Regions from separate parts of the Streptomyces sp. KMM 9044 genome, predicted to be linked through region 2. Evidence: predicted binding sites of a transcription regulator. Region 2 holds the regulator's gene; each other region holds the start of a gene.
What was found. The regulator HrcA, encoded in region 2, represses chaperone genes, less so after heat shock. The targets are predictions, from matches to a motif close to TTNGCACTCNGNNNNNCNGAGTGCNAA.
Positions count from the first base shown of each region.

Region 1 (3,232 bases), 1.0 Mb from region 2:
ACAGGAGCCGAAAACCATTCCACCCATTCGGCCCACCCCCTGTGACCTCCGACACACCGGCCCGGGGGCTCAAGCCCCGGGCTCCGCTCCCGAGAACGCCCGAGGGCGGCACCCCCTGCCAAAAACAGGGGGTGCCGCCCTCGGTACCGGCGGACCGGGTCCGAACCTGAGGTGAGTCAGGCTCAGAAGTCCATGTCACCGCCCGGCATGCCGCCCGGAGCGGCCGCGGCGGCCTTCTCCGGCTTGTCGGCGATGACGGCCTCGGTGGTCAGGAACAGCGCGGCGATCGACGCGGCGTTCTGCAGCGCGGAACGCGTCACCTTGGCCGGGTCGATGATGCCTTCCTTGACCAGGTCGACGTACTCGCCGGTCGCGGCGTTCAGACCGTGGCCCGGAGTGAGGTTGCGCACCTTCTCCACCACGACACCGCCCTCGAGGCCGGCGTTGACGGCGATCTGCTTCAGCGGGGCCTCGAGCGCGAGCTTCACGGCCTGGGCGCCGGTCGCCTCGTCACCCTCGAGCTCCAGCTTCTCGAACACCGAGGAGGCCTGGAGGAGTGCCACACCACCACCGGCGACGATGCCCTCCTCGACGGCCGCCTTCGCGTTGCGAACGGCGTCCTCGATACGGTGCTTGCGCTCCTTGAGCTCGACCTCGGTGGCGGCACCGGCCTTGATGACCGCGACACCGCCGGCGAGCTTCGCCAGGCGCTCCTGCAGCTTCTCGCGGTCGTAGTCCGAGTCGCTGTTCTCGATCTCGGCACGGATCTGGTTCACGCGGCCCTGGACCTGGTCGGCCGAGCCGGCACCGTCGACGATGGTGGTCTCGTCCTTGGTGATGACGACCTTGCGGGCCCTGCCCAGAAGGTCGACCGTGGCGTTCTCCAGCTTGAGGCCGACCTCCTCGGAGATGACCTCGCCACCGGTGAGGACGGCGATGTCGCCGAGCATGGCCTTGCGGCGGTCACCGAAGCCCGGGGCCTTGACGGCGACGGACTTGAAGGTGCCACGGATCTTGTTGACGACCAGGGTCGACAGGGCCTCGCCCTCGACGTCCTCGGCGATGATCAGCAGCGGCTTGCCCGACTGCATGACCTTCTCCAGGAGCGGCAGCAGGTCCTTGACGTTGCCGATCTTGGAGTTGGCGATCAGGATGTACGGGTCGTCGAGCGACGCCTCCATACGCTCCATGTCGGTGGCGAAGTACGCCGAGATGTAGCCCTTGTCGAAGCGCATACCCTCGGTGAGCTCCAGCTCCAGACCGAAGGTCTGGGACTCCTCGACGGTGATGACGCCTTCCTTGCCGACCTTGTCCATCGCCTCGGCGATGAGCTCGCCGATCTGGGTGTCGGCGGCGGAGATGGAGGCCGTGGAGGCGATCTGCTCCTTGGTCTCGACGTCCTTCGCCTGCTCCAGCAGGGCACCGGAGACGGCCTCGACGGCCTTCTCGATACCGCGCTTGAGGGCCATGGGGTTGGCGCCGGCGGCTACGTTGCGCAGGCCCTCCTTGACCAGGGCCTGGGCGAGAACGGTCGCGGTGGTCGTACCGTCACCGGCGACGTCGTCCGTCTTCTTGGCGACTTCCTTGACCAGCTCGGCGCCGATCTTCTCGTACGGGTCCTCGAGCTCGATCTCCTTGGCGATGGACACACCATCGTTGGTGATCGTGGGGGCGCCCCACTTCTTCTCGAGGACGACGTTGCGGCCCTTGGGGCCGAGCGTCACCTTGACGGCGTCCGCGAGCTGGTTCATGCCGCGCTCGAGGCCGCGCCGCGCCTCCTCGTCGAACGCGATGATCTTGGCCATGTGAAGTGGTCCCTCCAGGACTGGGGGTGATGACTCCAGGACCGCGCCCGCGCCCGCGACGGACGGCTCACAGACCCGGCGGTTCCTTGCCCCACCGGCCTGCGGGCCTCACCGACCCGGTCCTACGTTGTCACTCTCACCTTCAGAGTGCTAACGCAATAATTAGCACTCGACCCATGCGAGTGCAAGCGCCTTCGGGGATCGGCGGGGGGACTCAGCCACCCGCGAACACCCGGACGGGACGGACGGCGGGCGGACGATCGGACGAACTGCCGGCAGAGGGTCGGCAGGCGGCGGGGAGCGGCGCGCGGGGCGCGGGGCAGCCGGAGGGACGGCGCGGGCAAGGCGAAGGGCCCGTACCCCGGGTGACCCCGGAGGCACGAGCCCTTCGTCGGCAGGAAAATTCTTGTGGTTGCTGGTAGCGCGTTCAGGCGGTGACCCGAACCATGTCGGCCTGCGGGCCCTTCTGGCCCTGCGAGATCTCGAACTCGACCCGCTGGCCCTCTTCAAGGGTGCGGTAGCCGTCCATCTGGATCGCGCTGTAGTGGACGAAAACATCCGCACCACCGTCGACCGCGATGAAGCCGTACCCCTTCTCCGCGTTGAACCACTTGACGGTGCCCTGAGCCATGCCCAACTCCCCTATTACTGGCCCTTGCACAGATCCGCACTTCGCGGATCCGGGTCAGACCTCACTCCCCAAACGGTTGGGGGCGTGCGCCGGAACGCGTCGACCGCGGCTGAATGTATCTGCCCAACTGCCCTCTGCAACAGGTCAGTCGGACGAGAAATATCGACGCCGCCGGTCCGGAATGCGACGGTAATTCGTCCGATTTCAGGGCAAGTCACACCGGACAAAACCCGCAAATGCGGCAGGACGGGCCCGAACTTTGGCTGTATCCAGTCGGGTGAGCGGCAGGAATTAATGGTTCCCGACAAGGGGGCCGGGACCGCTTTCCCCAACCCTATCGCGTTCAATCCCACGGAATTGCCCCCTCCGTTTCCCTCACGGAGGGGGCAGTCCGATAAACGCACGGTAAGGGAAGTTACCGATGGTAATGATCGGCTGGCGTCAGCCGCCGGCGACGGCCGGGATGATCGACACACCCGCACCGTCCGGCGTCGCGGTCTGCAGGCCCTGCTCGAAGCGGACGTCGTCGTCGTTGACGTAGACGTTGACGAAGCGGCGCAGCTTGCCCTGGTCGTCGAGGACGCGGGCGGCGATCCCGGTGTGGTTCTTCTCCAGGTCCGCGATGACGTCGCCGAGGGTGGCGCCCTGGGCGTCGACCTCGGCCTTGCCGCCGGTGTAGGTGCGCAGGATGGTGGGGATGCGAACGGTCACGCTCATGAGCTGAGGCCAGCCTCTCGGAAGGAGTCCAGGTTCGGGCGGATGGTCGCGGTCAGACCGGTGTCGGCCACCGCGTCCA
Region 1 is NZ_CP113910.1:4,120,282-4,123,513, reverse strand. It holds gene groL (chaperonin GroEL) at 183-1,805, opposite strand; gene HUV60_RS18640 (cold-shock protein) at 2,233-2,436, opposite strand; gene HUV60_RS18635 (ubiquitin-like small modifier protein 1) at 2,878-3,153, opposite strand; gene thrC (threonine synthase) at 3,150-3,232, opposite strand, start outside.
Region 1: groL (chaperonin GroEL) is a predicted target of HrcA. The motif match lies at 1,968-1,994, and genes of this name have one in related genera.

Region 2 (3,232 bases):
ACATCCCGTCCGCGGTCTTGTACCCGGCGGCCAGGAACCCGAGCCCTCCCGCCTCGGACACGGCCGCGGCGAGCGGTGGCACGGCGACTCCGCCCGCCATCGGGGCCTGCACCACGGGGTGCCGGAGGAGGTCGGTGAGGGCCAAGGACATGACGGCATGTTGCCACGTCCTTCGGACATCTCCGAATTGGATCGGAGAAGGACCACAACCGAATCGGGAACGGGTCCGAACCGGCCCCGGAAGCCGGCCGCGCCCTGGGCGCGGCCGGCTTCCAGGGCCACCGCGGGGACCTCGTCCGGTCCCCGCCCGTCAGCGCCCGTTGAAGGCGTCCTTCAGCCGGGAGAACAGGCCCTGCTGGCCCGGCTGGAACTGGCCCAGCGGGCGCTCCTCGCCGCGGAGCTTGGCGAGTTCGCGCAGCAGGCGCTCCTGTTCGGGGTCGAGCTTGCCCGGGGTCTGCACCTCGACGTGCACGATGAGGTCGCCCCGGCCGCCGCCCCGCAGGTGCGTGACGCCCCGGCCGTGCAGCGGGATCGACTGGCCGGACTGCGTGCCGGGCCGGATGTCGACCTCCTCCATGCCGTCCAGCGTCTCCAGCGGCACCTTGGTGCCGAGGGCGGCCGCCGTCATCGGGAGGGTGACCGTGCAGTGCAGGTCGTCGCCGCGCCGCTGGAACATGCTGTGCGGCAGCTCGTGGATCTCGACGTAGAGGTCGCCGGCGGGGCCGCCGCCGGGGCCGACCTCGCCCTCGCCCGCCAGCTGGATCCGGGTGCCGTTGTCCACACCGGCCGGGATCTTCACCGTCAGGGTGCGGCGGGAGCGGATCCGTCCGTCGCCCGCACACTCGGGGCACGGGTTCGGGACGACGGTGCCGAAGCCCTGGCACTGCGGGCAGGGGCGCGAGGTCATGACCTGGCCCAGGAAGGACCGGGTGACCTGCGAGACCTCGCCCCGGCCGCGGCACATGTCGCAGGTCTGCGCCGTGGTTCCCGGCGCCGCGCCCTCACCGCTGCACGTGGTGCAGACGACCGCCGTGTCGACCTGGATGTCCTTGGTCGTGCCGAACGCGGCCTCGTCCAGCTCGACCTCGAGGCGGATCATCGCGTCCTGACCGCGGCGGGTGCGCGAGCGCGGACCGCGCTGCGACGCCGTGCCGAAGAACGCGTCCATGATGTCGGAGAAGTTACCGAAGCCGCCCGCCCCGAAGCCTCCCGCGCCGCCGCCTGCTCCGGCCTGCTGGGTCGGGTCGCCGCCGAGGTCGTAGACCTGCTTCTTCTGCGGATCCGACAGGACCTCGTAGGCGGCGTTGATCTCCTTGAACCGCTCCTGGGTCTTCGGATCCGGGTTGACGTCCGGATGCAGCTCGCGGGCGAGTCGCCGGAAGGCCTTCTTGATCTCTTCCTGCGACGCGTCCCGGCGCACGCCGAGTACGGCGTAATAGTCGGTGGCCACTTACGACTCCGCCAGGATCTGTCCGACGTACCGTGCCACTGCGCGTACCGCTCCCATCGTTCCCGGGTAATCCATGCGGGTCGGTCCGACCACGCCGAGCTTGGCAACCGCCTCGCCGCCCGAACCGTAGCCCACCGACACGACGGACGTGGAGTTGAGTCCCTCATGGGCGTTCTCATGACCGATACGGACGGTCACGCCCGGATCCTTCGCCTCTCCGAGCAGTTTGAGGAGCACCACCTGCTCCTCGAGCGCCTCCAGGACAGGCCGGATCACCAAGGGGAAATCGTGCCCGAAGCGGGTCAGATTGGCGGTGCCGCCGATCATCAGCCGCTCCTCGTTCTCCTCGACCAGCGTCTCCAGGAGGGTGGAGAGCACGGTCGAGACCGTACCGCGTTCCTCGGGGTCGAAGGCCTCCGGGAGGTCCTCGACGAGGGACGGTACGTCGGTGAAACGGCGGCCCGCGACACGGCTGTTGAGCCGGGCCCGCAGATCCGCCAGGGACGCTTCGCCGACCGGCGCCGGGCAGTCGACCATACGCTGCTCGACCCGTCCGGTGTCCGTGATCAGCACCAGCATGGCGCGCGCGGGCGCCAGCGGGAGCAGTTCCACGTGCCGCACGGTCGAGCGGGTCAGCGACGGGTACTGCACGACGGCGACCTGCCGGGTGAGCTGCGCGAGCAGCCGCACCGTGCGGGCCACGACGTCGTCCAGGTCGACGGCGCCCTCCAGGAAGTTCTGGATGGCGCGCCGCTCGGGCGCGGTCATCGGTTTGACGCCGGCGAGCTTGTCCACGAAGAGCCGGTAGCCCTTGTCGGTGGGGATGCGCCCGGCGCTGGTGTGCGGCTGGGCGATGAAGCCCTCGTCCTCCAGGGCCGACATGTCGTTGCGCACGGTGGCCGGGGAGACGCCCAGGTTGTGCCGCTCGGTGAGGGCCCTGGAGCCGACGGGCTCCTCGGTGCCGACGTAGTCCTGGACGATGGCACGCAGCACCTGGAGCCTGCGTTCACTGAGCATCACGCACACCTCCAAAAGCCGTCCGCCCGGTCCGTTCCCTGGATGCCCTGGCACTCTTCGCACGCGAGTGCCAGACTCCCCGCCCAGTGTACGGCCGGGGGGTACTCCCCGGGCAAGGCCGGTACCGCGCGGTCGCGCCGAGAAAGCCGTAGGCCGTTAGCGTCACGGTATGACGGTGGCTTGGGAAGAGTCGGGATGGGAAAGGCTGGCGCCGGGGGTGGGGCGGTGCCGGCTTCCCGTGTGGGACTGCACGGTGGGACTCGTCGTCGGGGCGGACGCGGTGCTGCTCGTGGACGCCGGTTCGTCCCTGCGCGAGGGCGCGCGGTTGCGGGCCGGGGCGCAGTCGCTCGCCGGGCGGCGTGTGACGCATCTCGCGCTCACCCACCCCCACTTCGACCATGTGCTGGGGGCCGCGGTGTTCGCGGGTGCGGAGGTGTTCGGCGCGGTGGGGCTGGACACGGTACTGGCCCGGGGGCGCGAGGAACTGCTCAGGGACGCGGTGCGCCACGGCCTGGACAGGCGGGCCGCGGAGGAGGCCGTGGACGCGCTGGTCCGCCCCCGGCACACGGTGTCCGGCGAGTGGACGCTCGACCTGGGCGGTGGACGGCCGGCGCTGCTCGCGAACGTGGGCCCGGGGCACACGGCGCACGATCTCGCGGTGCTGGTGACCGGCGACCCGAAGGTGGTGTTCTGCGGCGACCTGGTGGAGGAGTCCGGCGAACCGCAGGCGGGCCCCGACTCCGTCCCGTCGCACTGGCCGTCCGC
Region 2 is NZ_CP113910.1:5,157,527-5,160,758, reverse strand. It holds gene HUV60_RS23205 (nitronate monooxygenase) at 1-151, opposite strand, end outside; gene dnaJ (molecular chaperone DnaJ) at 311-1,450, opposite strand; gene hrcA (heat-inducible transcriptional repressor HrcA) at 1,451-2,467, opposite strand; gene HUV60_RS23190 (MBL fold metallo-hydrolase) at 2,637-3,232, shown strand, end outside.

Region 3 (3,232 bases), 2.3 Mb from region 2:
CCGCGTTCCTGCGCATGACGAGCGAGCTGAAGATCCCGTACACCGCGTTCCTCAGCGACTACGTGATCAAGGAGGACTACGGCTACTTCGAGAGGATGCAGGACCGGGGGGTCGGCCTGAACAACCACACCCTGAACCACCCGTACCTGCCCGGCCTGTCCTACGCCCGCCAGAAGCGCGAGATCTGCGGCATGCAGGACGTCATCGAGAAGCGGTACGGCGAACGCCCCGTCCTCTTCCGCCCGCCGTTCGGAAACTACAACAAGGACACCCTGCGCGCGGCGAAGTCCTGCGGCATCGAGTACGCCCCGCTGTGGAACGAGGAGGTCTTCGCCGACCGCTGGGACTACCGCGAGTGGGACAGGGAACTGCACCCCGGCGACATCGTCCTCACCCACTTCCGGGGCCGCGACGACGGGAAGGGCACCATGCCCGACATGGTCCGCCGCTTCCTGGACAAGGTCACGGCCGAGGGATACGCGGTGGGGCGTCTGGAGGACTACCTGTGACCGGGCCGGTCCGGCCGCTCCGGCGGGGGGTGGCCACGGCGGTTCTCCTGGCGGTGCTGGCGGGTTGCGACTCGGCGGGCGGCCGGCCGGCCGTGGGCCCGACCGTCCGGGCCGAGGCGGGGAAGGGCGCCGGGGGCGGCGCGGGCCGCTCGCCCCGCGGCGATCCGGGCCTCCCGCCCGTCGTCGACCACGTCCCGACCCGGGACAAGGTCGTCTTCCTGACCTACGACGACGGCGCCGAACGCGATCCCCGCTTCATCGACCTCGTACGCCGCCGCCGCCTCCCCGTCAGCATCTTCCTCACGGACAGCGTGGTGGGGCCCGGTTACGGTCACTTCGCCCGGCTGCGCTCGGTCGGCGCGAGTCTGCAGAACCACACCCTCGACCACCCCGCCCTGCGCGGCCTGCCCTACGCCGGTCAGCGCGCCGAGATCTGCGGCCAGCAGCGCAAGCTCAGGGCCCGCTTCGGTATCCGCCCCCACCTGTTCCGCCCGCCCCACGGCACGTACGACACCACGACCCTCAGGGCCGCCGGCGACTGCGGCATCACGGCGGTCGTGCTCTGGCGGGTCACCCTGGAGGGTGACGGCACCCTCACGTACACCCGCGGCGCGCACCGCCTGACGCCCGGCGACATCATCTCCGTCCCCGCGGGCGGGACTCCGGCCCTGACCCTGGAGGAGCGGACGACGCGGCTGCTGCGCGAGCTGGCGGAGAGAGGGCTGAGGGTCGGGAGGCTGGAGGACCACGTCCGGCGCCCTTGAGTCCTCCTGCGGTCACCGACGGGCACCGCTCGCCGGCCGGCCCGTCCGGGTGCCCCCCGCTCGTGGAACGGGGGGAGAGGCCGGGGGCGAGGCCGTTCGGGCCGGAACGGGGGTCCGGGGGGCGGAAGCCCCAGGGGACGATCACTCGAACACAAGCCCGGTTTCCGGGTCGGCGTACAGGGGAATCCCGGCGACGCCGCGCAGTGAATTGGCACTCCGCTTGACCGAGTGCTAATCGCGGTCATAGTCTCAGGTCTGGCACTCCCCACTGGAGAGTGCCAACACAGCGACGGGCAGGTCCGGCACCCGCGACGACGGATCGACCTGGTCGCCACCTCAGACAGTTAACCCCGTGAGATCTCCGAAGGGGGAGGTCGGATCGTGACGACCGCCAGCTCCAAGGTTGCCATCAAGCCGCTCGAGGACCGCATTGTGGTCCAGCCGCTCGACGCCGAACAGACCACGGCTTCGGGCCTGGTCATTCCGGACACGGCGAAGGAGAAGCCCCAGGAGGGCGTTGTCCTGGCCGCCGGCCCCGGCCGCATCGAGGACGGCAAGCGCGTCGAACTCGACGTGAACGTCGGCGACGTCGTGCTCTACAGCAAGTACGGCGGCACCGAGGTGAAGTACAACGGCGAGGAATACCTCGTCCTCTCGGCCCGCGACGTTCTCGCGATCATCGAGAAGTAAGTCACCTCGTAGCAGATTTGCTCCGAACTGCGCCCCTGGTCCCGACACGCTTCCTGAGCCGGGCGCCCGGGGCGCAGTGTTTTCTCACCCCAGATTTCCGAGAGGGCTCCCGCTGCCATGGCGAAGATCCTGAAGTTCGACGAGGACGCCCGTCGCGCCCTTGAGCGCGGCGTCAACAAGCTTGCCGACACGGTGAAGGTGACGATCGGCCCCAAGGGCCGCAACGTCGTCATCGACAAGAAGTTCGGCGCCCCCACCATCACCAACGACGGTGTCACGATCGCCCGCGAGGTCGAGGTCGACGACCCGTTCGAGAACCTCGGTGCCCAGCTGGTCAAGGAGGTGGCGACCAAGACCAACGACATCGCGGGTGACGGTACGACCACCGCGACCGTGCTGGCCCAGGCCCTGGTCCGCGAGGGCCTGCGCAACGTCGCCGCCGGCGCCTCCCCGGCCGCCCTGAAGAAGGGCATCGACGCCGCCGTCGCCGCGGTCTCCGAGGACCTCCTCGCCTCGGCCCGCCCGATCGACGAGAAGTCCGACATCGCCGCCGTCGCCGGGCTGTCCGCCCAGGACCAGCAGGTCGGCGAGCTCATCGCCGAGGCGATGGACAAGGTCGGCAAGGACGGTGTCATCACCGTGGAGGAGTCCAACACCTTCGGTCTGGAGCTGGACTTCACCGAGGGCATGGCCTTCGACAAGGGCTACCTGTCTCCGTACTTCGTGACGGACCAGGAGCGCATGGAAGCCGTCCTGGACGACCCGTACATCCTCATCACGCAGGGCAAGATCGGCTCCATCGCCGAGCTGCTGCCGCTGCTGGAGAAGGTCATCCAGGCCAACTCCTCCAAGCCGCTGCTGATCATCGCCGAGGACGTCGAGGGCGAGGCCCTGTCGACCCTGGTCGTCAACAAGATCCGCGGCACGTTCAACGCCGTCGCGGTCAAGGCCCCCGGCTTCGGTGACCGCCGCAAGGCGATGCTGCAGGACATGGCCGTCCTCACCGGCGCCACGGTCGTCTCCGAGGAGGTCGGCCTCAAGCTCGACCAGGTCGGCCTGGACGTGCTGGGCTCCGCCCGCCGCGTCACCGTCACCAAGGACGACACCACGATCGTCGACGGCGGCGGCAAGAAGGAGGACGTGACCGGTCGCATCGGCCAGATCAAGGCCGAGATCGAGTCCACGGACTCCGACTGGGACCGCGAGAAGCTCCAGGAGCGCCTCGCGAAGCTGGCCGGCGGCGTGTGCGTCATCAAGGTCGGTGCCGCC
Region 3 is NZ_CP113910.1:2,896,577-2,899,808, reverse strand. It holds gene HUV60_RS12805 (polysaccharide deacetylase family protein) at 1-509, shown strand, start outside; gene HUV60_RS12800 (polysaccharide deacetylase family protein) at 506-1,273, shown strand; gene groES (co-chaperone GroES) at 1,655-1,963, shown strand; gene groL (chaperonin GroEL) at 2,081-3,232, shown strand, end outside.
Region 3: groES (co-chaperone GroES) is a predicted target of HrcA. The motif match lies at 1,482-1,508, and genes of this name have one in related genera.